Regions from separate parts of the Antrihabitans spumae genome, predicted to be linked through region 1. Evidence: riboswitches for the same ligand, from Rfam matches in the RefSeq annotation. Region 1 holds a riboswitch; each other region holds the start of a gene.
What was found. A riboswitch is a leader RNA that binds a small molecule or an ion and turns the genes downstream of it on or off. The one in region 1 is predicted to bind S-adenosylmethionine.
Positions count from the first base shown of each region.

Region 2: linked by a shared signal. The riboswitch ahead of ACHIRB_RS16390 (bifunctional o-acetylhomoserine/o-acetylserine sulfhydrylase) and the one ahead of metH (methionine synthase) in region 1 are both predicted to bind S-adenosylmethionine.
Region 3: linked by a shared signal. The riboswitch ahead of ACHIRB_RS22650 (aminotransferase class V-fold PLP-dependent enzyme) and the one ahead of metH (methionine synthase) in region 1 are both predicted to bind S-adenosylmethionine.
Region 4: linked by a shared signal. The riboswitch ahead of ACHIRB_RS02155 (rhodanese-like domain-containing protein) and the one ahead of metH (methionine synthase) in region 1 are both predicted to bind S-adenosylmethionine.

Region 1 covers NZ_JBIMSN010000016.1:51,523-58,755, forward strand. The annotation lists gene metH (methionine synthase) at 1-1,665, opposite strand, end outside; SAM riboswitch class IV at 1,770-1,885, opposite strand; gene ACHIRB_RS03635 (PAC2 family protein) at 1,971-2,864, shown strand; gene ACHIRB_RS03640 (MFS transporter) at 2,885-4,012, shown strand; gene ACHIRB_RS03645 (AMP-binding protein) at 4,058-6,550, shown strand; gene ACHIRB_RS03650 (molybdopterin oxidoreductase) at 6,608-6,955, shown strand; gene nirB (nitrite reductase large subunit NirB) at 6,955-7,233, shown strand, end outside.
Region 2 covers NZ_JBIMSN010000062.1:229,347-236,579, forward strand. The annotation lists gene ACHIRB_RS16360 (DUF4349 domain-containing protein) at 1-697, shown strand, start outside; gene ACHIRB_RS16365 (tRNA (cytidine(34)-2'-O)-methyltransferase) at 706-1,170, opposite strand; gene ACHIRB_RS16370 (pentapeptide repeat-containing protein) at 1,204-1,809, shown strand; gene ACHIRB_RS16375 (bifunctional methylenetetrahydrofolate dehydrogenase/methenyltetrahydrofolate cyclohydrolase) at 1,847-2,686, shown strand; gene ACHIRB_RS16380 (DUF3017 domain-containing protein) at 2,751-2,996, shown strand; gene metX (homoserine O-acetyltransferase MetX) at 3,007-4,146, opposite strand; gene ACHIRB_RS16390 (bifunctional o-acetylhomoserine/o-acetylserine sulfhydrylase) at 4,143-5,438, opposite strand; SAM riboswitch class IV at 5,520-5,629, opposite strand; gene ACHIRB_RS16395 (NADP-dependent isocitrate dehydrogenase) at 5,842-7,065, shown strand; gene ACHIRB_RS16400 (MFS transporter) at 7,143-7,233, shown strand, end outside.
Region 3 covers NZ_JBIMSN010000106.1:116,190-123,422, forward strand. The annotation lists gene ACHIRB_RS22635 (flavin reductase family protein) at 1-319, shown strand, start outside; gene ACHIRB_RS22640 (hypothetical protein) at 371-940, opposite strand; gene ACHIRB_RS22645 (putative leader peptide) at 1,023-1,151, opposite strand; gene ACHIRB_RS22650 (aminotransferase class V-fold PLP-dependent enzyme) at 1,129-2,463, opposite strand; SAM riboswitch class IV at 2,512-2,629, opposite strand; gene ACHIRB_RS22655 (aminoglycoside phosphotransferase family protein) at 2,752-3,666, shown strand; gene ACHIRB_RS22660 (LysE family translocator) at 3,714-4,331, shown strand; gene ACHIRB_RS22665 (carotenoid oxygenase family protein) at 4,383-5,879, opposite strand; gene ACHIRB_RS22670 (acetyl-CoA acetyltransferase) at 5,876-7,111, opposite strand; gene ACHIRB_RS22675 (TIGR03667 family PPOX class F420-dependent oxidoreductase) at 7,167-7,233, opposite strand, start outside.
Region 4 covers NZ_JBIMSN010000008.1:66,103-73,335, forward strand. The annotation lists gene ACHIRB_RS02140 (amidohydrolase family protein) at 1-177, opposite strand, end outside; gene ACHIRB_RS02145 (FAD-dependent oxidoreductase) at 272-1,663, opposite strand; gene ACHIRB_RS02150 (Rv0361 family membrane protein) at 1,887-2,384, shown strand; SAM riboswitch class IV at 2,453-2,568, shown strand; gene ACHIRB_RS02155 (rhodanese-like domain-containing protein) at 2,621-3,040, shown strand; gene ACHIRB_RS02160 (O-succinylhomoserine sulfhydrylase) at 3,037-4,272, shown strand; gene ACHIRB_RS02165 (transglutaminase-like domain-containing protein) at 4,291-5,094, opposite strand; gene ACHIRB_RS02170 (HAD-IIA family hydrolase) at 5,142-5,906, opposite strand; gene ACHIRB_RS02175 (TVP38/TMEM64 family protein) at 5,962-6,651, opposite strand; gene ACHIRB_RS02180 (hypothetical protein) at 6,697-6,981, opposite strand.

The DNA of each region.
Region 1 (7,233 bases):
ATTGAGGCCGAACGAGATGTTGGAAAGCCCGAGTGTCGTGTGGATCTCCGGATGCAGCCGCTTGATCTCGCGGATGGCCTCGATCGTCTCGATGCCGTCGCGCCGGACCTCCTCCTGGCCCGTCGAGATCGGGAACGTGAGAGCGTCGATGATGATGTCGCTCTCCGACAATCCCCAGTTGCCGGTGATGTCCGCGATCAGCCGCTCGGCGATCCGGACCTTCCACTCGGCGGTACGCGCCTGACCCTCTTCGTCGATCGTCAACGCGACGACCGCCGCACCGTGTTCCTTCACGAGCGACATGATCTGCTGGAAGCGCGAATCGGGTCCGTCGCCGTCCTCGTAGTTGACGGAGTTGACCGCGCAACGCCCGCCGAGGTGTTCTAGACCAGCCTTCAGCACAGCGGGTTCGGTGGAGTCGAGCATGATCGGCAACGTCGACGCGGTCGCCAATCTGCTTGCGAGAGCAGACATGTCCGCGGCACCGTCACGGCCAACGTAGTCGACGTTGAGGTCGAGCATGTGCGCGCCGTCGCGCGTCTGATCCTTCGCGATATCGAGGCACTTCTCGTAGTCCTCGGCAAGCATCGCCTCACGAAAAGCCTTGGAGCCGTTGGAGTTCGTACGTTCGCCGATCATCAGGATGCTGGCATCCTGCTCGAAAGGCACTGCCGTGTAGAGCGAAGAAACGCCAGGCTCGCTGATGTGCTTACGCGTGCCCCGCTCGACATCGCGCACGGCCGCCGCAACCTGACGAATGTGCTCTGGCGTTGTGCCGCAACAGCCGCCGACCAACGCCAGACCGTATTCGCGTACGAAACCACTCAGTGCGATTGCCAGCTCTTCCGGTGACAGCGGGTATTCCGCGCCGTTGGCACCGAGGACTGGCAGACCTGCGTTCGGCATCACCGACACCGGCAGCTTCGAGTACTTCGAAAGATGGCGGAGGTGCTCGCTCATCTCGTCGGGTCCCGTTGCGCAGTTGAGCCCGATCAGGTCGACGCCGAGCGGCTCGATAGCCGTCAGCGCGGCGCCGATCTCGCTGCCGACCAGCATGGTTCCGGTTGTTTCCACAGTGACGTGGGTGATGATCGGCAGCCGCCTGCCGAGCTTTGCCATCGCGTTCTGGCTGCCGATGATCGCGGCCTTGACCTGCAGCAGGTCCTGACACGTCTCGATCAGGATGGCGTCGGCACCACCGTCGATCATGCCGAGCGCGGACTCCGTGTAGGCGTCGCGCAACACGGCGTACGGGGCGTGTCCGAGGGTGGGCAGCTTGGTGCCGGGGCCCATCGAACCGAGGACGAAACGTGGCATCCTGTCGCGACCTGGACCCATCTCGTCGGCAACGTCGCGCGCTAGCTGAGTGCCCTTCTCGGACAGCTCACGAATGCGATCGGAGATGTCGTAATCGGCAAGGTTCGGCAGGTTGCAGCCGAAGGTGTTCGTCTCGACTGCGTCGGCGCCCGCTTCGAAATACGCGCGGTGAATGTCTTTGAGCACATCGGGGCGCGTGTCGTTGAGAATTTCGTTGCAGCCCTCCAGCCCGAGAAAATCGTCGAGGGTGAGGTCGGCAGCCTGCAACATCGTGCCCATCGCACCGTCGCCGATGACAACACGCTGATCGAGCGCATCGAGCAGTGCAGAGTGCAGTGGCAAAGACATGCGCTCCAGAATAGTGGGGGCCTCAACAGTGTGATCTTCAGACGTATCCGGCTCACGGCCAGAACTACGCGGTGCAGCGGCAACCATCGGCACATCCCCTCGTCTATCCACGCTTGCCGCACCCGAATCGGACGTGCGGCCTGGTCGTCACCCGGAGCACCCCACCGTGGCGGAGGGTTGCCGACCAGCGAGCCGGGGCTGTGCGCTGGTACTCATGACCAACGTCAAGGCTGGCAGGGGATGGCTTTCGTTGTCAAACGGCGCTATGTGAAGAGGCGGACCCGCCCTGGTCGTAGGCTGTGTCGGTGAGTTCCGAAGAGTTCCCGGTCGTAGCCGACCTCGATCTGCCTACGCTGCGCGATCCGATCCTCGTCGCGGCGTTCGAAGGCTGGAACGACGCCGGTGATGCGGCAAGCGGTGCAGTCGAGCATCTCGAACTGATCTGGGATGCCGAGCCGCTGGCAGAGCTCGATTCCGAGGATTATTACGACTACCAGGTAAATCGACCGACGGTGAAGCAGATCGACGGCGTCACCCGGGAGATCCAGTGGCCGTCGACCATGCTGTCGGTGTGTTCGCCTCCCGGTAGCGAACGCGATGTTGTGCTGCTTCGCGGTATCGAGCCCAACATGCGCTGGCGCAGTTTCTGCGACGATCTGCTCGAATTCGTCGAGCAACTCGGCGTCAGCACCGTCGTGATCCTCGGCGCGCTGCTCGCCGATACCCCGCACACCCGCCCGGTTCCGGTCACCGGTTCGGCCTACAGCAAAGAGGCCGCCGAGCAGTTCAAACTCGAACAGACCAGGTACGAGGGCCCGACCGGCATCACCGGCGTGCTGCAGGACCACTGCGTCAAGGCGGGTGTTCCCGCGGTGTCGTTCTGGGCGGCCGTTCCGCATTACGTGTCGCAGCCGCCCAATCCGAAGGCGACGATCGCCTTGCTGCAGCGGGTCGAGGACGTGCTCGACGTCGAGGTTCCGCTCGGTGAACTACCGACCCAGGCCGAGGATTGGGAAGAGGCGGTCACGGAGATGACGGCCGAGGACGAAGAAATCGCCGAGTACGTCCGCTCGCTGGAAGAACGTGGCGACGCCGAGATCGACATCTCCGACGCCATCTCCAAGATCGACGGCGATGCGCTCGCAGCCGAATTCGAAAAGTACCTTCGCCGGCGCGGGCCTGGCAGCTTCGGACTGTAACCACGGGTGAGGACCACAGCGTGAGTCGCCTCCGCACGCTCGCCCTCTACGCGGGTGGGTTTCTCGGACCGTTCGGTGGCGGAGTCGTCACGGCGATGCTCCCGGAGATGGGCAACGACCTCGGCGTCAGCTCTCCCGCAGCAGCATCGACGCTCGCGGCGTACCTGTTCCCCTTCGCAATCTTGATGTTGGTCTCCGGCACACTCGGTGCACGCTGGGGTCAATTCCGCACTGTCCGAATCGCTTACGCCGTGTACGTCGTCGCGTCGCTGGCCTGCGTCGTCGCACCGAGTCTGTCGTTTCTGTTGGTACCGAGAGCAATTCAGGGGTGCGCGAATGCCTTCACCACTCCCCTGCTGTTGGCATCGCTTGCGTCGATAACTCCCAAGGCGCGGCTCGGTCGTGCGCTCGGCACGTTCTCGGCACTGCAGGCAGCAGGCCAGACGACGGCGCCGCTGGTGGGCGGGCTTGCGGCAGAGGTGAATTGGCGGCTCGCGTTCGTCGCCGTTGCTGTGGTCGCAGCGATATTGGGAATCGTCGGATTGCCCACCGGCGCACAGGTGTCGGGACGCGAAGTGAAGCTGCGCCAAGCTTTACGGCCGGATGTCGTACGCATCGGACTGGTCGCGTTCCTCGGATGGGGCGCACTCGGCGGTCTGAACTTTCTGGTCGCCTTCCGCGCCGAGGATGCGTTCGGCCTCGGCCCCACGCAGCGTGGCCTGCTGCTCACCGGCTTCGGAATCGCAGGAATCATCGCCGCCCGGCCCGTCGGAAATGCGATCGACAGGATCGGTGCGCGCCGGTCGGTACTGATCGGCGCCACCTGCGGTGCCGTTCTCGTCACGCTCGCGGGGACCGCCGGACTGCTCGTCGTCGCCGCTGCCGCGTGGGCCGCCGCAGGCGTTGCGGGTCAGGGCATCCTCGTCGGCGTCAATGCAGCGGTACTCGGCCTGCGCGGACCGAATCAGGGCGGCGCGCTCTCGGTTGTGCAGTCGTTGCGCTTCTCGGGGCAGGCGCTCGCGCCGGTGCTGCTCACACCGCTCTACGGTGTGCACCCGACCACTGCGTTCGTGATTCCCGCGGTGCTGCTCGCACTGGTGGCACCGGTGCTGATGCCGCGTCCGCGGGCCGAGACCGAACCGGTCTGACATCGCTCGGTGTGCGAGGTAAGCCTTGCCAACTATGATCCGGTGGTGGCGCCATCAACCGAACGTGCGACGACGCGACTCGTCGACGAGCTGGCGCGCCATGGTGAGCGCACAGCAATCGTGTCGGGCACCGACGAGGTGTCCTACCGCCGCCTCGCCGCGCTCGTGCACGATGCCGCCGCACGCTTCGGGACCGAACGGCGGTTGGTGCTGATCGCGGGTCGCAACGACATCGAGGCGGTCGTCGCATACCTCGGAGCGCTCGCCGCCCGTCAGCCGGTGTTACTCGTGCCGGGCGATCCGCAGTACGACGCGACGTCCCTCGTCGATACCTACGATCCCGACATCGTGATCGAACAGCGCAGCGGCAGTTGGCATTTCGACGAACGACGGTCGGTGTCCAGGCACACGCTGCATCCCGATCTGGCACTGCTGCTCAGCACGTCGGGTTCGACTGGTTCGCCGAAGCTGGTTCGCCTCTCACGCGCGAACCTGCGATCGAACGCCGAATCGATTGCAACCTACCTCGACATCCGCCACACCGACCGAGCGATGACCAGCCTTCCGATGAACTATTGCTACGGCTTGTCGGTCCTGCACAGTCACCTGCTTCGGGGTGCCGGAATCGTGCTGACGGACGCGTCTGTCGTCGATGCCGAGTTCTGGGACCTTTTCGGTCGGCATCGGGCGACAACGTTTGCCGGCGTCCCCTATACGTTCGATCTGCTCGACAAAATCGGATTCGAGCACATGCACCTGCCGCATCTGCGCTACCTCACCCAGGCAGGCGGTCGGCTCGCTCCCGACCGGGTCGCACGGTACGCCGCACTCGGCGAACGCGACGGCTGGGATCTGTTCGTCATGTACGGCGCAACGGAAGCGACCGCTCGGATGGCGTATCTCCCACCGCACCTGGCACGGTCGCATCCGAACGCGATCGGTGTCGCGATACCCGGTGGGTCTTTTCGCATCGACCGCAGCGGGGACGAAATCGATCCCGACGCGGGCGAACTCGTCTACTCGGGCCCGAACGTGATGATGGGCTACGCCGAATCGGCGGCAGATCTCGCCGCCGGAGCAACGGTCGACGAGCTTCGTACCGGCGATATCGCCAAACGCGGCGCTGACGGCCTGTACGAAATACTCGGCAGGTCCGCACGCTTCGTCAAACTCTTCGGCCTCCGGATCGACCTGCCTCGCGTCGAAGCCGCACTCGACACTGCAGGAATTACGGCCTCGTGTATCGACGGCGACGATGAACTTGTCGTTGCTTTCGAAGGCGCGCTTGCACCGGCGAAGGTCCGTGCGATCGCGGCTGCCGCGTCGGGTCTACCTGCGGCTGCAGTCCGCGCCTGCCGAGTCGCCGAACTGCCGCGCCTGCATTCCGGCAAGCCGGACTATCCCGAGATCCGCACACTGGGCCGCGCCGAGGCCACAAGTACCGCACGGACCGGAAGCGAGCTTCGCGAACTGTTCGCGCAGGTGCTGCGACTCGATGTCGCCGACATCGGCCCCCAGTCGACATTCGTCGAACTCGGCGGGGATTCGCTGTCCTACGTCGCGATGTCGGTGCGGTTGGAACGCAAACTCGGCCACCTCCCGCCCGATTGGCACACGACGCCGATCCGCGACCTCCGGGTTCGTGGGCCGAGACGGTGGATTGCCGGGCGGTCCGTCGAGACCAGCGTCATGCTGCGAGCTGTCGCGATCGTGCTCGTCGTCGGATCGCACGCCGGGCTGTATCACCTGTGGGGCGGCGCGCATATTTTGCTCGGCGTCGCCGGGTACAACTTTGCGAGATTCGTCCTCACGGACAAGCCCCGTACGCAGCGGCTGCGCCACCTCCTGACAACGGTGGCCGGCATCGCGATACCCGCCGTGGCGTGGATCGCGTTGACGTTGAGCTTCTCCGACGACTACACGGTGACAAACCTGTTCCTGCTCAACAAGATTCTTGGACCCGACGGCCCGACGCAGGGCCATCTGTGGTTCATCGAAGTACTCGTCTACTTCCTGCTCGCACTCGCGGCACTGCTGGCGATACCGGTGATCGACCGCCTCGAACGCCGACAGCCGTTCGTTTTCGCGTTGGCGCTACTCGCGGTCGGCTTGGCCATCCGCTACGACGCTGCCGGGCTCGAACCGGGTTCGGAGGGCAAGTACAGCTGGTACGCCTTCTGGTTCTTCGCACTCGGTTGGGCGGCAGCAAAGGCGCGGACCCGGAGGCACCAACTCGTCGTCGCGGTTGCGCTCGTCGTGTCCATTCACGGCTATTTCGACAGCCTGCTTCGCGAAGGGCTCGTCGTGGCCGGGCTCATGTTGCTGATCTGGGCGCCGACGGTCCGGATACCCAGCTTCGCTACGCCGGTCGCAAGCGTGCTCGCCAGCAGTTCGCTCTACATCTATCTGACGCACTGGCAGATCTATCCGCTCTTCGCATCGCACCCTGTGATTGCGGTCGCCGCGGCACTGCTGTTCGGTATCGGCTTCTATCTTCTAGCCGACAAAGCGAAATCGGTCGCTGAGAGGTATTCCTGATCCCGGCGTAACGTCCCGGCAGCCTCTGCGTCACCGGTTCATCGGACGCTTCACACCATGGCCAGTACTCCGCGGTTCCTGCAGGGCGTTTTCGGCTTCACCGGCAATGGACTGGACAAGCCCGACCCGATCGATCCCACGCTGTCCTACACCGTTCCGCCCGGTGTGACGGCGCAGCCGCTGTACTTCCGCGGCGGAAACTCCTCCGACGAGCTCGTTGTCGTCACGTTGCTTCGCGACGGCCGTTCGATGCGAGTCTTTCCGATCGGCGCCAAGTCCGGCGTGAACATCCCACTCCGCGTTGTGGAGGACGTCGATCCGGACACCGTGCTGGAACTTGTCGTCGCGGCACCGACCGGATGCACAGGCGACGTGGTCGTCGACTTCGGTTTGGTGGAAATCTGATGCCTCCGACCGCGCGGCTGCTTGTCGTGGGGAACGGGATGGCCGGTGCGCGGACCGTCGAGGAGATCATCGCCAGAAACGGGCGCGATCTGTTCGAGATCACCATGATCGGCGACGAACCGTACGGCAACTACAACCGCATCATGCTCTCGCACGTGCTGTCCGGCGAAGCGAGTACCGACGACGAAGATCTGATGCTCAACCCGATGAGCTGGTATCGCGAAAACGGTGTGCAGCTGCACGTCGGGGACCGTGCGACAAAACTAGACCGCTTCGCC
Region 2 (7,233 bases), on a different contig from region 1:
CGATGCAGCCCGCAAAGTCGCCGATCGCGTGACCTCGCTGGATGGCCGAATCGACGAAAAAACGGAGCATCCAGGTACCGACAACTACACGAAACCACGTGCGACGCTTACGGTTCGAGTTCCCTCGGACAAGACGGATCAACTGATCGACGATCTACAGGACTTCGGCAAGGTCACGAGCATCTCGGTCAGCAAGAGCGATGTCACGCTGCAGTACGAAGACGTCGACGCCCGGATCAAGGCACTACAGACCTCGGTCGACCGGCTGCGCGCGCTGATCGCCGGCGCGACCAACACCGCCGACCTGATCGAAGCCGAGAACGCGCTGTCGAACCGTCAGGCAGAGTTGGACGGTCTGACCGCCCAGAAGCGCGCGCTGGACGACCAGATCGAACTATCGACGCTCACAATCGAATTCGCGACAGAAGATGCACCGCCACCAGGAGAGGACCCAGGTCCGGACAACTTCTGGGACGGTATCGTCGCAGGCTGGAATTCCCTCGTCGACGCGATCGGTGCGGTCGTGGTCTTCATCGGCAAAGCCATCCCGTGGCTCGGCTTCCTCGCGGTCGTCGGGGCTGTGATCTGGATCGGCTGGCGCGTGCTCGGGCGGACCCGTCGTCCCGGGCGGCAGCAACCACAGCCACAACCCGAGCCGACCCGCGAGCACGAGGAAGCCCCTGCTGCAGACAAGTGATCTGGGCGCTAGACCCCACCGCCGAAGTCGTTTTGTCGCCACGCCTCGTATAGAGCGACCGACGCCGCGTTCGCAAGATTGAGTGAGCGTCGCCCCGCCAGCATCGGAATCCGCAGCTGCTCGGTGACGTGTGGGTCGTTGAGGACCTCGTCGGACAGCCCGGTCGGCTCCGGACCGAACAGCAGAACGTCGCCGGGCAGGTAGGCGATATCGGCGTAGGACGTCGTCGCGTGCGCGGTGAACGCGTACACCCGTTCGGGCTGTAGCGCTGCCCACGCCGACGGCAGGTCCTCGTGCACGGTCACCGACGCGAGGTCGTGGTAGTCGAGTCCGGCGCGACGCAGCTTGGGCTCGGACATGTCGAAGCCGAGCGGGCCTACCAGATGCAGTTCGCACCCGGTGCCGGCACTCAAGCGAATGGCGTTACCGGTGTTGGGTGGGATGCGGGGCTCGTGGAACATCAGTCGAAACACCCGACCAGCCTGTCAGAGGCGGAAAATGGAGTTATGGCTAGCGTCGATTTCGAGGAGTTCGTCGACGAGGACTATTCCGAAGCGCAGTTGTCGGAGCAGCGCCTGTCCGATCGGCACTACACCCGCTGCTCGTTCCGCGACGCCGACCTGTCCGGCCTGACAACCGAACGTGTCGTGTTCACCGAGTGCGACTTCACCGGCGCGGACCTCGGTAGTTCCGTCCACGTCGCGTCGGCGTTCAGATCGTGCACGTTCACGGGAACCACACTGTGGCACGGCACGTTTCGTGGCTGCTCGATGCTGGGATCGGTGTTCGAGCGGTGTCGAATGCGGCCCATCGTGCTGGAGGAGGTCGACTTCTCGCTGGCGTCGCTCGGTGGCGCAGATCTGCGGAAAGTGGACCTGAGCGATTGCCGGTTTCGCGAGGCGAGCCTGGTGCAGGCGGACTTTCGCGGCGCATCGCTGCACTCGGTCGATCTGACGGGTGCCCGCACGATCGGCCTGAAGTTGGACAACGCCGATCTGCGGGGCGCTCGGATGGATGCACAACTGTGGATGTCGGCCAAGGTCGACGGTGCACGAATCGAACTGACCCAAGCGGTCGCCTACGCGCGCGCGAACGGCCTGATCGTCGAGTAGCGCGGGATCGCGCACTCGCGTCTGAAACAATGGAGTTGTGATTCTCCTTGACGGCAAAGCGACCCGTGACGAAATCTTCGAGGACCTGACCAAACGAGTTGCATTGCTGCGGGAGCGTGGAATCACGCCCGGCCTCGGCACGGTGCTGGTCGGCGACGATCCTGGCTCGGCAACGTACGTCCGTCTCAAGCACAGCGACTGCGCGAAGGTCGGCATCAATTCGATCCGCCGCGACCTGCCTGCCGATGTGAGCCAGGCGCAACTCGACGACACCATCGACGAACTGAACGCCGATCCCGCCTGCACGGGCTACATCGTCCAGGTCCCGCTGCCGAAGCACCTCGACGAGAACGCCGCGCTGGAACGGATCGATCCCGACAAGGACGCCGACGGTCTGCATCCGGTCAACCTCGGCCGTCTGGTGCTCGGCAAGGAGTCGGCGTTGCCGTGCACGCCGCGGGGCATAGTCCACCTCCTGCGGCGCTACGACGTGCCGATCGCCGGTGCGAACGTCGTCATTGTCGGCCGCGGCATCACCGTCGGCCGACCGCTTGGCCTCATGCTGACCAGACGGTCTGAGAATGCCACAGTGACGCTGTGCCACACCGGAACTCGTGATCTCGCCGCCGAAGTGCGTCGTGCCGACATCGTGGTTGCGGCAGCGGGCGTACCGGGATTGATCACCAAGGACATGGTCCGGCCGGGCGCTGCGGTCATCGACGTCGGCGCGACCCGTGGTCCCGATGGACGTGTTGGCGATCTCGCGGTCGACGTCGCCGATGTTGCAGGCTTCCTCTCACCGAACCCGGGTGGTGTCGGACCGCTCACTCGCGCATTCCTGCTGTCCAATGTCGTCGAACGGGCCGAACAGGAATGACGAGCAAGTGACGAGCCGGACCGGCCGCAGTCGCATCGTGCTGTACGTCCGCTGCCACCTCCCGATGGTGGTGGTCGTCGCGGTCGTCGCACTTGCCGTCGTGTTCATCCTGTCCGAACGGTGGCGTCGCGGAGCATTGGTGTTCGGCTCGGCGACCCTGCTCGGCGCGGCGTTTCGGCTGTGTCTACCGACCGATCGCGTCGGGCTGCTCGCAGTCAGGGGTCGATGGTTCGATGTCGGCGCGATGACAGCGGTTGGCGCGGCAATCGTTCTGCTTGCTGCATCGATCGATCCGCTCGGCACGGGTTAGCGGCAAAGATCTAACCCCGTCGCGCGAGTTCCATCGTCTCGTCCAGCAGTGTTGCGACCGCTGTCGCTTCGGTGAGGAAGCCGTCGTGACCGTCCTTCGAATGCACGATCTCCAGCCCACGACAACCCGGTAGGAGGTCTGCGAGTTCCTGCTGGGTCCGCAGCGGGTACAGGCGATCGGAGTCGACACCGCCGACCACACACGGCACCTGCGTTGCACGAAGCGCGGCTTCGACGCCACCTCGGTTGCGACCGACGTCGTGGCGGTTCATCGCCTCGGTCAGCAGGACGTAGGTTGCGGGATCGAAGCGCGCGATCAGCTTCTCGGCCTGGTGCTCGAGGTAGCTTTCGACCGCGTAACGCCCACCCTCCCAGGGGTTTTCGTCCTCCTGCGAGAAGTTCTCGAAACGATGGTCGAGTTCGAACTCGGTCCGGTAGGTCAGATGTGCGATCCGGCGGGCGATGCCGATGCCCGTCGTCGGAGTGCGGCCGGTGCCGTGATAGTCGCCGCCCTGCCAGTCCGGGTCGGCCTGAATCGCGGCGATCTGGGTCGTCTGTGTGCCGATCTGGTCGGCTGTCGCGCGAGCCCCGACGGCGAGCACAAGTGCGGAGGACACGCGATCGGGCGCACCGACCATCCACTCCAACACACGCATGCCGCCCATGGATCCGCCGACGACCGATGCGAGCCGCTCGACACCGAAGGCATCGGCAAGAGCGATTTCGGCCGACACCTGGTCGCGGATCGAGATTTCGGGGAAACGGGAACCCCAGACCTTGCCGTCCGGTGCGATCGAACCGGGGCCCGTGGTGCCGCGGCAGCCGCCGAGCACGTTGGTTGCCACGACGCACCATTCGTCGGTGTCGATCGGTGCGCCCGGCCCGACCATGCCGTTCCACCAACCGGGTGAAGGATGCTCGGAGTTCGCGGGACCGGTGATGTGCGAATCGCCGGTCAGCGCGTGCTCGACGAGCACGATGTTGTCCTTGTTCGGAGACAGCGCGCCCCAGCGTTGGACCGCGAGGGTGACCTCGGGAATCACTGCGCCGCTTTCGAGTACGACCTCGCCGATCGACACGCTGCCGAGCCGCCCGTCCGGAGGCGGCAGAACCGCCTCCGGACGTGCTGCTCGAGATTTACTCACTGTCAAGATGCTGCCGCCGTCAGCCCAACCTCGAGGTCGGCAAGAATGTCGGCGATACCTTCGATGCCGACTGCCAGACGGACGAGACCGGGGGTGACACCCGATGCGAGCTGTTCCTCGGGAGTCAGCTGCGAGTGGGTCGTCGAAGCCGGGTGGATCACCAGTGAACGCACGTCACCGATGTTAGCGACATGGCTGTGCAGCGTCAGCGCGTTGACGAAGCGCTTGCCTGCGTCGACGCCACCGGCCACCTCGAACGCCACGATCGCGCCTGCGCCCTTCGGCGCGAGCTTCTGTCCGAGCTCGTACCAAGGCGACGACGGCAGGCCTGCGTAGGCAACGGACGTCACCTCAGGACGGGCTTCGAGCCACTCGGCGACCGCCTTGGCGTTCTGGACGTGACGCTCGACCCGCAGGCTCAAGGTCTCGATACCTTGGCTGATCAGGAAGGCGTTGAACGGCGATATTGCCGCACCGAGGTCGCGGAGCAACTGGACACGGGCCTTCAAGGAAAAGGCCGGCGCGCCGAGATCGGCGAACACGACACCGTGGTAGCTGGGATCGGGTGTCGTGAATCCGGGGAAGCGACCCTGAGTCCAGTCGAACGTGCCACCGTCGACGATCACGCCGGCAATGGCGGAACCGTGTCCGCCGAGGTACTTCGTCGCGGAGTGCACGACGATGTCGGCGCCGTGCTTCAGCGGCTGGATCAGGTACGGCGTCGCGACGGTGTTGTCGACGATGAGCGGGATACCCGACTCGTGCGCGACGGCCGAGACACCGGGGATGTCGAAGATATCGTTCTTCGGGTTCGAGATCGTCTCACCGAAGAAGGCTTTTGTGTTCGGGCGGATTGCGGCGCGCCACTGCTCGAGGTCGTCCGGATCTTCGACGAACGACACCTCGATGCCGAGCTTGGGCAGCGAGTAGTGGAAGAGGTTGTAGGTGCCGCCGTAGAGGCGAGGGCTCGACACGATGTGGTCGCCGGCGCCTGCGATGTTCAGAATCGAGTAGGTCTCGGCGGCCTGACCCGATGCGACGAGCAGAGCTGCGACGCCGCCTTCGAGTGCCGCGACGCGCTGTTCGACGGCATCCTGAGTCGGGTTCATGATGCGGGTGTAGATGTTGCCAGGCTCGGCAAGTCCGAACAGGGCTGCGGCGTGGTCGGTGTTGTTGAACGTGTAGGACGTGGTCTGGTAGATCGGCAGTGCGCGCGCGTTGGTCGTGCCGTCGGGGACCTGGCCGACGTGAACTTGCTTGGTCTCGAAAGACCATTCGGGCGCAACGGATTCAGTCATGGAAACTCCAGAGAAAGGTAATGGGAATGCGGGGCGGGGGATGGGGTCTATCCGCTACAGCAACACATTTTGAAACCTCCTACGGCGCGCTTGCTCTCGACTGTCGAGGGCCTTGTCATCACCCGGGGCACCCCGCCGCGAAGGAGGGTTGCCGACCAGCGAGCCGGGGCTTGTCGCTGATGCTCGTGACCTGGCGAACATCGTATATGTCCGCTCCGAATAATCGAACTACCGGGGTTGGCAGATTGTGTTCCGACACGGACGACCGTCATGTTTAGCATTGATAGGCACGCTGACAGGCGCAGCCGTATACGTTGACTGTTGATGCCGCAAGCGCGCCCACAAGGTGCGTTCGCGGCCGCAGCACCGAGGGAAGACCTTCTCAGGAGGACGCGAAACACCCATGTCGAAGATCAAGGTAGAAGGCACCGTCGTCGAGCTCGACGGCGACGAGATGACGCGGATCATCTGGAAGTTCATCAAAGAAAAGCTGATCCATCCTTATCTCGACGTGAACCTGGAGTACTACGACCTCGGCATCGAATATCGGGACGAGACCGACGATCAGGTGACGGTCGACGCCGCCAACGCCATCAAGAAGCACGGTGTCGGCGTCAAGTGCGCGACCATCACGCCGGACGAAGATCGCGTCGAGGAATTCGGCCTCAAGAAGATGTGGCGTTCGCCCAACGGCACGATTCGAAATATACTGGGCGGCACGATCTTTCGTGCGCCGATCATCATCTCCAACGTGCCGCGGTTGGTCCCTGGCTGGACCAAGCCGATCATCATCGGCCGCCACGCGTTCGGCGATCAATACCGCGCGACCGACTTCAAGGTCCCCGGGCCGGGCACCGTCACCATCACCTACACACCCGACAACGGCGACGAACCGATCCAGCACGAGTTGGTGCACTTCACAGAGGAAAGCCTCGGCGGAGTCGTGCAGGGGCAGTACAACTTCAATCAGTCGATCATCGACTTCGCGCGGGCCTCGCTGAATTACGGCCTGCAGCAGAACTATCCGGTGTATTTGTCCACGAAGAACACGATCCTCAAGGCGTACGACGGCCAGTTCAAGGACACGTTCCAGGACATCTACGAAAAAGAGTTCAAGGCCGAGTTCGACGCCGCCGGATTGACTTACGAACACCGCCTCATCGACGACATGGTCGCGTCGTCGATGAAGTGGGAGGGCGGCTACGTCTGGGCTTGCAAGAACTACGACGGCGACGTGCAGTCCGATACGGTCGCCCAGGGCTTCGGCTCCCTCGGCCTGATGACCTCGGTGCTGCTTACGCCGGACGGCAAGACCTGCGAGGCCGAAGCGGCGCACGGTACGGTCACGCGGCACTATCGGCAGCATCAGGCCGGTAAGCCGACATCGACGAATCCGATTGCATCGATCTTCGCGTGGACCCGTGGACTGGAGCACCGGGGCAAACTAGACAGCACTCCCGACGTGATCGGCTTCGCGCAGGCGCTGGAAGACGTTGTCATCACGACCGTCGAGGGCGGTCAGATGACGAAGGACCTCGCACTGCTGGTCGGCGGCGATCAGGGTTATCTGACGACCGAGGAGTTCCTCGGCGCACTCGACGAGAACCTGCAGAAGGCATTGCGCTGATAGCCGCCTGTTGTCAGTGACCGACTTCACCGCCGCATCGGGATGATTTCCGCTCCTCGAGGCGGTTGTACGCAAGCGTGCCTACTACAACCGCGCCACGTGCTGAGCTGGCCAGCACCGACTCGGCCAACTCCGGAACCCGCCGCTGGGCGATGCTCGCCCTCGCGA
Region 3 (7,233 bases), on a different contig from region 1:
ACTACATGCAGCGGACTCACTGGTGATCCACTTCCTCGGCGAACATCAGCAACATCTGGCGCAACGCTTTGCGAGGTCGGCGGATCAGCGCTTCGCCGACCGGTCGCTGTGGACGAAGCTGGACACACACGAGCCGGTGCTACACGGCACACCGCTGTGGTTGCGGGTCGTTGTCGATCAGCTGATTCCGATCGGCGATCACACCCTGGTCATCGGGTTGGTCACACGCGTCCACGACGAGACTGGCGACGAGCCGGCAGCGGCGCCGTTGCTCTATCACAACGGTCGCTACTACCGGCCGACTCCACTCGACGGCTAGGCGGCTCCGCCGCTCGTGAGTCCTTTCGGAGGTTGGGCCCTCCAAAAGGACTCACGAGGCGCGAAGCGCCCTGAGCACATCCGAGTTCACATCGGCACCGACTGCAACGCCACGCTGTCCAAGGCCCGGAACCACCTGCTGCACAATCAAATCCAACGAGCCAGGCAATTCGAGCGGGCGGATTGTGACACCGTCGGCGACCTCGGCGGTCCGGATGTCAGCGATCAATCCGACCAAGCCGGACGGCGTCCCGATGTAGGAGATCGAGTCGTTCCGACGACGGGTCAGCGGATCGGACTCGACCTCGGCGAGCCGACCCCGCGCGACCGCAGCGGTTGCGGCAACGATGGTTTCGATGTCGAGTAACACCGTGACCGATTCAGGGTCCCGGCCGCTGCCGATGAGGTCGGCACGAATGCCTTGCCGAATCCGCTGCGCCTCACGAAGGTCGGTCGCGGTGATGCGAACGACGGTCGGGGGGACCGCAACGAGATCCAGCGGCCCAGACGATCCGTGCGGGTTGGTCAGTTCGATCCAGTAATCAGCATGCGCTGGGCGACTTCTCAGTTCGAGCGCAACACGAAACGGACGGGTTGGAGCAAGGACAACCGACGATGACATGGGTACATTCCCTCGAAATGCGTGCGTGACGGGCTGAAGGGCGAAACGGATTCGAATGTGAAACAGTTCGAAAGCTTCGACCTCAACAGGTGCCGGACGCGGTGCGGCACAGATCGACATGTCGACGCTGGACGAGTCCCAGCCGACGTCCCTTCGATTCCCATGCCATAAGTGCGAGCGTACTCGCGCTACTTGCAGGCAGGCGAGCCATCTCCTCGCGGTGATCGAAACTGGGGACGCGGAAAGGATCTCGTGTCTGGGCTCGGATCCCAACGGCCGTCGATCTCTTCGTAATGCCAGGTCGCGCCGGTTTCGCACAGTGTGGTTACGGCGTTCACCAGGCGTTCGACGTCAGAGCTCGAGGTGCCGAGTCCGACGCTCGCCCTGACCGCCGCGGGAACTCCGAGTCGCGCGAGGAGCGGGTGCGCACAGAATCGTCCGTCACGTACGCCGATGCCGTGCTCCGCAGACAGATAGGCAGCAACGTAACTCGGGTCGTAGCCGTCGACCGTGAAGGTCACGATGCCGACGGCATCGGCAGTGTCGTCCCAGATCTGCAGAATCTTGATGCCGTTCAGTCGTTCCAGGCCGCGTCGAAGCCGATCGGACAGGTCGCGCTCGTGATCGGCAACGACGTCCCAATCGAGGGTGCACAGGTGCTCGCAGGCTGCCGCCAGCGCCGCCGCACCGATGACGTTCGGACTGCCTGCCTCGTGACGCTGCGGAGCAGGTGCCCACTCCGTGCTGGTGAGGCCGACTTCGCGGACCGCTCCCCCACCGGCGAGGTACGGTTCGGCAGCATCGAGCCAATCACGGCGTCCGACAAGGACTCCCGCGCCGAACGGCGCGTACAGCTTGTGTCCCGAAAAGGCGAGATAGTCGACGCCACTGCTCGCGAGGTCGATGCGACGGTGCGGCGCCAACTGCGCAGCGTCGACGAGAATCCTTGCGCCACAACTGTGTGCGATCTCGGCAAGCCGCGCGATAGGCAGTACTTCGCCTGTCACGTTGGAGGCACCGGTTACGGCAAGGAGCGCAGCGGGACGGCTGCACAATTCTGCGATCACACGGCGGACGGTCTCGTCGATCGTCGCGGCGGCAGTCACCACTCGACGCCCGTTCTTGTTCCAGGGCAACAGATTTGCGTGATGCTCGATATCGAGCACAACGGTGTCGCCCGGGACACAGGAGGCAAGGAGGTTCAACGAGTCTGTGGTGTTCCTGGTAAAGACGACGACCTGGTCGTCGGCGGCGCCGACAAAACGGGCGACGGATTCGCGGGCCCCTTCGTAGCAGTCGGTCGACACGCGAGACGCATAGCCGGCACCACGGTGGACACTTGCGTAGTACGGCAGCACGTCGGCAACGCAGTCGGTCACTGCAGCCAAGGCAGGCGCACTCGCCGCGTAGTCGAGGTTTGCGTACGTGCATTCGCCACCCTGCACGAGCGGAACCTGCAGGTCACAGCCTGAAACTCGGGCCAGCGGCGCACAGGCAACAGCGGCGGTCAATACAGCAGTCATCACGAAATCCCATCGTCCCAGGGACCCGTCGGTGGTTGTAAACCTCGGAGTCCGCGCTTGCCGCGCCCAGGTATTTGGACGTCAGCCAGGTCGTCACCCGGAGCACCCCACCGCGGAGGAGGGTTGCCGACCAGCAAGCCGGGGCTAAACGCTGGTACTCATGACCTGCGCCAAGATTGGCAGAACTCTCGCGAATTTGTCAACCGGGGCGCCGAGTCGTGAGTCCTTTCGGAGGTCGGGCCCGCCGAAAGGACGCACGAGGCCGGAGGCCCTGTACGTTGAAGCGACGTGAGCGAATTAGAGTTGCCATCCCTGCTGCTCGAGTCGGTGCAGGACGACGACGACGACGACCTGATCGCCCGCGGATTCGCCACGGTCGGGCGACGGACCTGGATCGAGCACCTGCCCGGCATCATCGACGAGTTGTCCGCGCGTTGGTCCCTCACAGTCGGTCGCCCGTTCCAACCTGGCGGGGTCGCATCCTGGGTTGCGAAGGCGCGCAACGACAATGGGGACCACCTCGTACTCAAAGTAGGGTGGCGGCACGAAGAGGCACTGCACGACGCCGACGCACTCCGAGTGTGGAACGGCAACGGCGCTGTGCGACTGGTCGATTCGGTGACAACCACAGACAGTTGCGCGCTACTGATCGAGGAATGCGATCCCGGGACCGCATTGTCTGCCGCACTGCCACCGCTGCAGCGAGACGAAGTGATAGCCGAACTCCTGCAACGCCTCTGGATCGAACCCGCGGCACCACATCCGTTCCGTCCACTGAGCAGTATGTGCGATCTGTGGGCCGACGAGTTCGACCTGAAATTGCAGGACGCACCCAGCTATGAACTCGACCCAGGCATCACAGCGGCGGGAATCGAGTTGCTCAGAACACTGCCTTCGACCGCAGATCGGCACGTACTGCTGTGCACCGACCTACATGCCGAGAACGTCCTCGCCGCTGCACGCGAACCGTGGCTCGCGATCGACCCGAAGCCTTACCTCGGCGACCCTGCCTACGACCCGATTCAGTACCTGCTCGACGCCTCCGACCGGCTCACCGCCGATCCTGAATCCTTCGTCGGACGGATGGCCGCGCTACTCGATCTGGACCGCGACCGGCTCCGACTCTGGCTGTTCGCGCGGTGTGTCCAGGAGTCGCTCGACAGCCCCGAACTGATAGCGGTCGCCGAGCAACTCGCCCCCTGAGCTCAAATGGTTTGCCAAACCGCCTACCAGTGCGTTCTCATCGCTGGGTGACGATCACCCTGCTCCTCAGCTTCGCCGGCCTGTGCGTGCTGCTGGCAGTAACGCCCGGACCGGACATGTTCTTGGTCGTTCGCTACAGCATCGCGGGAGTGCGACCGGGCCTGGCTGCAGCGGTCGGGTCCGCGTTCGGCGGGATCGCCTGGGCAATCGTTGTCGCTGCTGGCCTTGCCGCGTTGCTCGAGCAGTCGTCCGTGGCGTATCGGACACTCAAGATCGTGGGCGGTATCTATCTCGTCTACCTGGGTGTGCACGCTCTGTTGGAGCATCGACGCAATGCCGCCAAGTCCGGCGAACCGTTGACTGCGGTCGCGGCGTCGATGAAGTCGGCGGCCGCCGCAGGCTTCCTTTCGACCGTCTTCAACCCCAAAGTCGGCCTGTTCTACCTTGCTGTGGTTCCGCAGTTCGTCACCGACGTGACATTCGGAAACACCTTGACGCTAGGCGTAATCGAGGCCACGGTGGCCGGAACAGTCATGGCGGCGCTTGCCTTCGCGGCGTCACGCGCGGTCGTCGTCTTGAAGCGGCCCAAAGTTACTCAGTGGCTGGCCCGCGTGAGCGCGGGAATGCTTGCGGCCCTCGGCATCGGAACCCTCGCGTCGGCCTAGGCGGCTCCGCCGCTCGTGAGTCTTTTCGGCGGGCGGGCCCACCGAAAGGACTCACGAGGCCGAAGGCCAATTCGGCAAACTGTCACCGGAGGCCCAGGTGCTGTGGGTGCCACTGGAAATGCGCTCGGGCAACCGTAGCCGCGCGATCGGTCCGAGTGTGATGTCGGCCGCCGAGAAGATCAGACACTCGGAACGATCGTTGCCGACGTCGGTAGTGAGCGTGATCAAGTAGCCGTCATCCTCAGCCGTGGACCCGATTCGGGGCGCCATCGCGGTTTCACTGCCGAAGACGCCGTCTCCGAACGAGTAGTGCTCCTCATTTCCCGTCGTGCCGTCGTGTTTGAGCAGCCCGTCGAACAGGAAGAACCCCGGAACGCCGGTCGTGGCATAGGTGTAGCGATGCGGCCGACCGATGTAGTCGGGGTTCAGCATCGGGAACTCACTCAACGATTCGCTCAGCCGCTCTTCGGTCGTCGCGCCGGTCCGCATGTTCAAGCGCCATCGATGCAACCTCGTCTGCATACCGTCCAACGACAGGAACCTCGAAAGACGTTGGTAGTAGCTCGATTCGGGCGGCACCGACGGCTCGGGATTGTCCTGGAAGTAGCCCTCCAACACTATCTCGTCGCCGTCCTCGTAAGCGTTGGACCAGTGCAGCACATACGTGGGATCCGCTTCGAACCAACGGATTTCACTCGACTGTCCGCGCCTCGGAATGACTCCGAGCCGGGTGGGTAGGTCCGGCCGAAACCTCGACGCGTGACCGCCCTTCTTCAAGATGTCGGGGTCCCAGAACAACGGCAGATCGTTGAGAATCGCGTAGTTCTCGGTGTAGGCCATGTCGTGCGGCAGACGCGGACCCGGCAGTTCGATGTCGACGTAGTGGACCAAACGATCGTCTGCGTCGACAACGCCGTAGTGCATGTAGGGCGCGTCGGTGCCGTAGTTGAAGAACAGCATCTCGCCGGTGCGTTCGTCGACCTTCGGGTGTGCGGAAACCCCTATGTCACTGGGGAACTGCCCGTGCCACGTCGATTTGCCAAGATCGTCGAGGGTCAGTGGATCGAGCCGGTACATGTCACCGCACTGATAGAAGCTTGTGATCGCAACACCCGCATGGACAACGACGTCGGTGCTCGACGAATCCTTCATCCGCCCGCGGGCGCCCCAGCCGTCTTCACGAATCGCCTTGGACGGTCGCTCGGATATGCCCGCCCACAACGCATGTCCGGCCTCCTGCTCGGCCAGCAGACCCTCGGTGCGCACGAATCTGTTGCGGTAGAATGCTTTTCCGTCATGAAAGCCGACGACGTGCACCATCGCGTCACCGTCGAATGGATGGTATCGGCCGATTGACGGGGCCACGGGGTTCTCGGTGTTGCGCAGGTAGATGCCGTCGAGATCGGTGGGTATCGCACCTTCGACCAACTCGAGATCGGGCGCATCCCATTCGGTGACCTGCGGCGCCCAGGCTCCGGTTCGGTACGGGTGATCGTCGTCGGCTGGCAACGAACTCAGTACCCTGCCGACCAGCTCGATATTTGTCACAACGCCCCTGACTTCTGTGTACTCGCATCGGTCTCGACGACAAAGCTGACAACGGTCGTTGTGCTGCCGCCGATGTTCAAAGTCCCGAACGTCCGCGCGCCGTCGACCTGGCAGTCCCCCGCCTGATCGGTGACCTGCTTGTAGGCGTCGAGCAACATCCGGACGCCGGTCGCGCCGACAGGATGGCCGCCACCGATCAATCCACCGCTCGGATTCACCGGCAACCGACCGTCGCGTGCCAACACACCGGCTTCGACGGCCTTCCAACTTTCCCCAGGCGGTGTGATGCCGAGATGGTCGATCGCCAGGTACTCCGACATCGAGAAACAGTCGTGCACCTCGACGCCGTCGACGTCGTCCACCGACCCGCGCGCCGCACGCCCGAGCGCATCCAGGAAGGTCTGCCTGACGTGCGGCAGGACGTAGACGTCGTCGGCGCTGCGTTGCAGTTTCTGATCGAGCGGTAGACCGACGGTCCGGTGCCCCCACCCGGCGATCCGTGCGCGATCGGGCGTTCGTCGGAATCGATTCGACACGAGCACAACTGCCGCAGCGCCGTCGGTCAGTTGGCTGCAGTCCTGGCGCCGCAGCCGCCCGTCGACGACGGGGTTTGCGGCGTCGTCGGTACCGAAGCTGGCAGGACCGAACTCCCAATCCCTGGTCTGCGCGCACGGATTGGCGCTCGCGTTGCCGATATTGAGCTCGCTGATAGCGCGCAGATAGGTCTCGTCGAGTCCGTAGCGGCGGTCGTACTCGTCGGCCAACAGGGCGAACATCCGTGGCCACACGAAGTTCGTGTCCTGCGCCTCGTGACCGACCCAGGCGGCGGCACCCATATGCTTCGCCCCGACCTCGCCGGGCACTGTCTTCTCCAGTTCGGCACCGACGACCAAGGCACAGTCGTAGCGGCCGGATTCGAGGTCTGCCATCGCACCGAGAACAGCCAAACTGCCTGACGCACAGGCACCTTCGTGGCGCGAGGACGGTACGTTCCATAGTTCGGGCAGCACTGTCGCCGGCATCGCACCGAGGTGGCCCTGCCCGGTGAACAACTGACCGAAGGCGTTTCCGACGTGGACGACCTCGATCTCATCGACGTCGACTGCCGCGGCGGTCAACGCACGCGTGATCGTCTCGGCGAACAATGCGTCGTAGCCGAGGCCGCTTCGATGCCAGTTCCGCGCGTAGTCGGTTTGATACCCGCCGACGACGTAGGAATCCGATCCGGACACGACGCCACGCTACTCCCGCCCCGACGCCGCAGCCAGGATGTTCACGGATCGACGATTACCAACCGCGCAGCTTGTCCGGCTCGATCCGAACGAGCACCGAGTAGTCGGCGAGAAACCTCTCG
Region 4 (7,233 bases), on a different contig from region 1:
CACCAGGTAGGTCTGGTCGGTTTCCTGCCACGACCCGCTGACGACGGCACCGCCTTCGACGCCGAAACCGCTCATCCGCTCGCGGTACTGGGCGATCGTGAAGTGTTCCGGAAGATAGCCGTTGTTTCCGACCAGCGGAAACCGCGGGTCGATGATGTGAAGATGGGCGTCGAACACAGCTCTAAGCATGCCCCACAAGCCAAGCGGGCAAGCCAAGATGCGGCGTATTTCACGCCCGGACGAGGCAGGTGGGGGATCAGGCTGCTCGCTACTAGGCCTTGTGCGGCTCGCTGGCGCGGAGCATGTCTTCGCGCTCGACGACCTTGATACGTTCGCGGCCCTCCGGCTCACCGAGGGAACGTTCGTGGGCGTCCAGGCGGTACCAGCCCTGCCACGTCGTGAACGGAATGGACTTGCTCTCCAGGAATTCGATGATCGAGCTTTCCTCGGGTTCCGTTGCGCCGGTGAAGCTTTCGCTGTCATCGAGCAGGCATGCCACAGTCTCGTTCGCATCGCCCTTGGTGTGGCCGATGAGTCCGACCGGGCCACGCTTGATCCAGCCGGTGACATAGGTCGCGGCGACGTGGTTGCCTTCGTCGTCCAGCACCCGGCCCGCTTCGTTCGGCACGGTCCCGGCTTGATCGTCGAAAGGCAGGTCCGAGACGTTCTGCGACAGGTACCCGACAGCGCGGTAGACGGCGCCGATCTCCCATTCCTTGAACTTGCCGGTGCCGCGGACGTTGCCGGTGCCGTCGAGTTCGGTGCGTTCGGTCCGCAGTCCGACGACCTTGCCGTCCTTGCCGAGGATTTCGGTCGGCGATTCGAAGAAGTGCAGGAACAGTTTGTGGGGGCGGTTGCCGACGTCGCGGATCGCCCAGTCCTGGATGGTGTTTGCGACCATGTCGACGATCTTGGAGTTGCGGCGAGCCGCTTCCGAACCTGCGTCGTAGTCGATGTCCTCGGGGTCGACGATCACTTCGATCGTCGGGGAATGATCGAGTTCGCGCAGTTCGAGCGGCGTGAACTTGGCCTGCGCGGGTCCGCGGCGACCGAACACATGCACTTCGACGGCCTTGTTCGCTTTGAGGCCTTCGTAGACGTTGGCGGGGATTTCGGTCGGCAGCAGCTCGTCGCCGGTCTTGGCGAGCACACGGGCGACGTCGAGAGCGACATTGCCGACACCGAGAACAGCGACCTTCTCGGCCTCGAGCGGCCAGTTGCGGGGCACATCGGGGTGCCCGTCGTACCAGGAAACGAAGTCGGCGGCGCCGTAGGAGCCTTCGAGATCGACGCCGGGGATTTCGAGTGCGCGGTCGGCGTTGGCGCCGGTGGAGAAGATCACGGCGTCATAAAAACGCTGCAGCGTCGTCAAATCGATGTCGGTGCCGTAGTCGATGTTGCCGAGCAGCCGAACGTGCTCTTTGTCGAGCACCTTGTGCAGTGCGGTGATGATGCCCTTGATGCGCGGGTGATCGGGTGCGACGCCGTAGCGGATGAGGCCGAACGGTGCAGGCATACGTTCGAAGAGGTCGATGCTGACCTCGGCGTCGGATTTCATCAGCGCGTCAGCGGCGTAGATACCTGCCGGACCTGCGCCGATGATGGCCACGCGAAGCGGACGGGACTGGGCGGGCGACTGAGCCGCTCGAGACTGGTCTGTCATCTTCTACCGTGCACCTTTTCGACGAAATGGACGTTCGCTGACGCGAGCTTAAACTTAGCTAAGCCTAATTAGCCAAATCTCTAATCTGCCAAAGCAACGGCCGAACCGATCCGCTCGGGAGATGTGCGCGGCAGGCTCAGCCGTTGAAGTCTATCGTCACCCCGCACGCCGACTTGCAGGGTGCGCGTTTGCCCCACACGCGGCGCCCGTGGAGGATTCCCTCGTGACCGCCAAGAAGAAGAAGCGCAACAACAGGGGCGACGAGGCAGCGCAGCAGGTCGCCGCGGATTCCGCAGACACGAATGCGGTCGTCGAGGGCGCCGACACCGAGTCCAAGTGGGAGCGCACCCCCGTCCCGTTCATCGCTGCCGTCGCGGTCGTAGCGGCGATCATCGCGGCCATCGTCATCGGCGGCATCGTGTCACCTGCCGAGGAGAACGTCTCCGAAGCGCAGCGCGTCGACCAGGCGACCATTGCCTACATCAAGGCTCGCAACGGTGAGGATGCGCAGTTGAAGGGTGCTGTCTGTCCCGGTTTCGACGACAATGCCTTCGTCGTGAAGCCCGGTGGCGACAAGATCACCTACAGCAAGGTCGAGAACGTGAAAGTCGACGGCGACCGCGCAAAGGCCGACGTCACCGTCGCTGCCGACGAGAAGGACCTGCCGGTCGCGGAATGGAACTTCGTCCGCAGCGATGGCGGCTGGCTGGTGTGCAACTGATCGCAATTACTCGCGATTGCATACGCAGAAGTTGACAGAAGCACGGGTAGCGAGCGATCCTCTGCTGAGGTCATGAGTACCAGCGAACAGCCCCGGCTAGCTGGTCGGCAACCCTCCTCCGCGGTGGGGTGCTCCGGGTGACGACCTGGCCGTGCTTCAATTCCGGACGCGGCAAGCGCGGACTCCAAGGCCAGTGCAGTGCCGGCGAGTCCAGGGCATTGTGAAAGGCGCATGACGTGAGCTATGCAGGCGATATCACTCCGCAGCAGGCGTGGGATCTGTTGACCGAGCACCCCGACGCGGTGCTCGTCGACGTCCGCACCGAGGCCGAATGGAAGTTCGTCGGCGTCGCCGACACCACCTCGATCGGCCGCAAGTCGTTGCTGGTCGAATGGGTCGGCTACCCGGGCGGCGCACGCAACGACAACTTCGTCGACCAGCTGAAAGAGGCAGGTCTCACACCCGGAGTCGAACGGCCGGTCGTGTTTCTCTGCCGTTCGGGTCAACGATCGGTCGGCGCGGCAAAGGCAGCCACCGCGGCAGGGATCGGCCCGTCCTACAACATTCTCGAAGGTTTCGAAGGCCCGATCGACGCAGACGGCCACCGCGGCGCGATCGGTTGGCGTGCCATCGGGTTGCCCTGGACGCAGTCATGAGTGACGGCAAGATCAGCCGCCCGACCGGTGGAGCGTTCGAGAAGCCACTCCCGGCGGGAGTCGGTCCCGCGACCATCGGCGTCCGTGGCGGACTGATGCGTTCGGGTTTCGAAGAGAACGCCGAGGCCCTGTATCTGACGTCCGGCTTCGTCTACGAGAGCGCTGGAGCTGCCGAAGCCGCGTTCACCGGCGAAGTCGATCATTTCGTCTACTCGCGCTACGGCAACCCGACGGTTGCGATGTTCGAAGAACGTATGCGGCTCATCGACGGTGCAGAGGCATGTTTCGCCACCGCGAGTGGCATGGCTGCCGTGTTCACCGCACTCGGTGCACTGCTCGGCGCAGGCGATCGTCTGGTCGCAGCGCGCAGTCTGTTCGGCTCGTGTTTCGTCGTCTGCAACGAAATCCTGCCGCGCTGGGGTGTCGAGACCGTCTTCGTCGACGGTGACGACCTCGACCAGTGGGAGCAGGCACTGTCGGTACCGACGGCGGCTGTGTTCTTCGAAACGCCGTCCAACCCGATGCAGTCACTCGTCGACGTTCCGCGGGTCGTCGAGCTCGCGCATGCAGCGGGCGCAAAAGTTGTGCTGGACAACGTTTTTGCGACGCCGCTGCTGCAGCGCAGCTTCGAACTCGGCGCCGACGTCGTTGTGTACTCGGGCACCAAGCACATCGACGGTCAGGGCAGAGTGCTCGGCGGCGCGATCCTCGGTTCGCAGGACTACATCGACGGACCCGTCAAAACCCTTATGCGGCATACCGGTCCGGCGCTGAGCCCCTTCAACGCTTGGACCCTGCTCAAGGGACTGGAGACGATGCCGCTGCGCGTTCGGCACTCCACCGAATCCGCGCTGACCATCGCGAAGTTCCTCGAAGGCCACAACGCGATCCGTTGGGTGAAATATCCGTACCTGGAATCGCATCCACAATATGCGCTTGCCCGGACCCAGATGAGCGGCGGCGGAACGGTCGTCACGTTCGAACTCGACGCACCCGACGGTATGGGCAAGAAGCGTGCATTCGAAGTGCTCGACGCCCTTCGCATCGTCGACATCTCCAACAACCTCGGCGACGCGAAATCGCTGATCACACATCCGGCGACGACGACGCACCGAGCAATGGGACCCGAAGGCCGCGCGGCGATCGGCATCACCGATTCGGTGGTCCGGATCTCGGTCGGCCTCGAAGACATCGAAGACCTGCTCGGCGATCTCGATCAAGCCCTGAGCTAACACGGCTAGCTGGCCTAGCTAGCCGAGGGACACCAACTCGGTGATGTCGTCGATCGGCAGCATCCCCTCGACGACGACCGTGACCCAGACGTGGTTGAGCCAGATGTCGCCGCTGTGGTTGTCGAGAAACGCCGTATCGGCCGAATCGCGGCCCGTAGCAATGCGTACCAGCGTCGACCGTGGTGCCAGACCGGTCGCATCGACGACGCGCCACACGCCGTCGACGTACGCCTCCGCGACCGCATGGAAGTCCATGGGGACACAGCCGGGCGCGTACACCGCGACCACCCTGGCAGGCACATTCATCGCACGAAGAAACGCAACGACCAGATGTGCGTAGTCGCGGCACACCCCGGCGCCGGACAGCAGAGTGTCTGCCGCGCCGTCGATCGGATCGCTGCTGCCGGGCACGTAGAACATCCGGGATCGCACCCACCCCGATATCTGCGCGAGCAGTGTTTCGGAGTCGCGGTACTGGCCGAATTCCTTTGCGGCGAAACCGAAGAACTTGTCGGCCTCGGCGTAGCGGCTCGGCCGTAGATAGACCGAGAGGTCGTAGTCGGTCGCCTCGTCGGGTTCGGCGCGACCGGTGACGCTCGCGTGATAGCTCGCAACGAGATTGCCTTCGCCGACCTCGAATTTGTGAATCCTGGTGCCGTGCAAGCCGATTATCTCCGCAGCCTCCACCGGGTTGCCGTCGTGAGTGAACGACAACGACTCGGTCACCTCGATGCCTGGCAGCTTCGCAACGGCAATTTGGAATTCGAGGGTTGTCGCAGCTCTGATATCGACATCGAGATGGGCAGATACGTCGCGCTTCACTCCTCGATCGTGCCAGTAGCGGTCGGGGCTCCCCGCGCTGGGTGCGATCAGCTTTCGAACGGATTTCGCGTTCGTCCGATGAGGTCGGCGACCGAGTCGAGAACGAGCGTCGGACGATAGGGAAACGACTCGACACTCTGCCGGGTCGAGATTCCGGTGAGCACGAGAATCGTCCGCAGTCCCGCCTCCAGCCCGGAGACGACGTCGGTGTCCATCCGGTCGCCGATCATCAACGTGTGCTCGGAATGTGCGCCGATCGCGCGCAGCGCCGAGCGCATCATCAGCGGGTTCGGTTTGCCGACGTAGTACGGTTCGCGGCCGGTGGCCCGCGTGATGAGGGCAGCGACCGATCCCGTTGCGGGCAGTGAACCTTCACGAGACGGACCCGTTGCGTCCGGATTGGTCGCGATGAACCGCGCGCCGTTCTCGACGAGGCGAATCGCCTTGGTGATGGCCTCGAAGGAGTAGGTGCGCGTTTCGCCGAGGACGACGTAGTCGGGGTCGGTATCGGTGAGGACGTAGCCGATGTCGTGCAGTGCCGTGGTCAAACCGGATTCGCCGACGACGTACGCGCTGCCGCCGGGGCGCTGATTCTTCAGGAAGGTCGCCGTCGCAAGAGCAGAGGTCCAGATCGACCGCTCGGGGATGTCGAGACCTGTCCGCACCAGCCGCGCATGCAGGTCACGCGGGGTGCGAATCGAGTTGTTGGTCAACACCATGAACGGTGTCTGGTTCTGCCGTAGCTCGGCCAGAAACTCGTCCGCGCCGGGGACGAGGTGTTCCTCGTGGACGAGAACTCCGTCCATGTCCATCAGATACGACAGTTGTGTGTCGGGGTCGAGTTCGGTCGCTGTTCGCGTCACCACCTCATTGTGCTGCCTTACCACGCCACCGTCGATAACCGCGCCGCGCGGCGTACGCGCCGACAATGGCCATTGCGCACCACACCGCGATTGCCGAGTAGGCAAGCGGTGAGGACAGATCGCCGACCGAAGCGCCAAGCGCGGTGTAGACGAACGCCCGCGGTGCCGACCCGATGAAAGCCCCGATTGCCATCTGCCACAACGGAAGTCCGAAGGCGCCGAAGGCGTAGGCGGACAGCGCGTCGGGTGCGCCGGGAACGAAGCGTTGACCGACGACAGCCCACAGGCCCCACCGTTCGATCTGCGCGTCGACGCGATCGGACCGCTCGGGGCCGAGCAGGGCGCGGGTGCTGTTACGGCCCGCCCGGCGACCGAGGAAGGCACTTGTCAGGGCGGTGCCGACAGTGGCGCCGAGGGTCACGAAGGTGCCGAGCACCGTTCCGAACAGCAGTCCGCTGCCTGCGGCGAGGATCGGCCCTGGTACGAGTGCTGCGCCGAGAGCGGCCGCCAGCACGACGTAGGTCAATGGCGCTGCCGGGCCGGTCGCCGCAACCGTTGCCCTGAGGTCCTCGACATCGACGACGCGCGTCACAGCAACGAGAACGAACAGGCCGAGCAGGAAAGTGGCGAAAAGGACGAGCCGCACGACGTGTCGCCTGCGGGTTGCCCGCGGGTTGTCGTCGATGTCGGTCATGGCAAGGCAATCTTGCCGCACCGGGGTTGTCGAGTCGTGTCGGGTTCAGCTCGAACCGGTGTAGAAGAGCTGGTTCGTCCACTCGCGCAACGACATGCTGACCTCGGGTCGATCGGTGTCGCCGTTACGATCGTCGCCCGAAACGTCGTCGGGGAGTCGATGTGCGCGGTGGCGGGCGGGTCCATCGCCGACGAGGGTGCCTGCGCCCGGGAGATCCGCGGCCGCTCGGTGCCTCGCGGCCCGTATCGCTGCCTCTTGGCTCTGCGCCCGATGGCGAGGTTCCTTGGTCGACTGTCCGGTCGAGCGGGAGAGATGTCTGGGCTGTGGCATTGGACCGCCCCTTTCATGGCACCGCTGCCGCGCAGTCGGCGTTGACCCGAGCACCTAACGTTGCTCGTACCGCACCCGTGCCGCGAACAAGTCCTTTACCTCACACCTAGGTGCGTAGTACAGCCTCGAAAGGTCTCGGAAATATAACAGACCGGCCGTTCGCTATGCGAGAGCAAACGCCGAAAAACTTGGGCAATTCCTACTGCTCACGACGTTGCACCGCCCGGATGCGCGTCGGGGACTCTCGCTAGG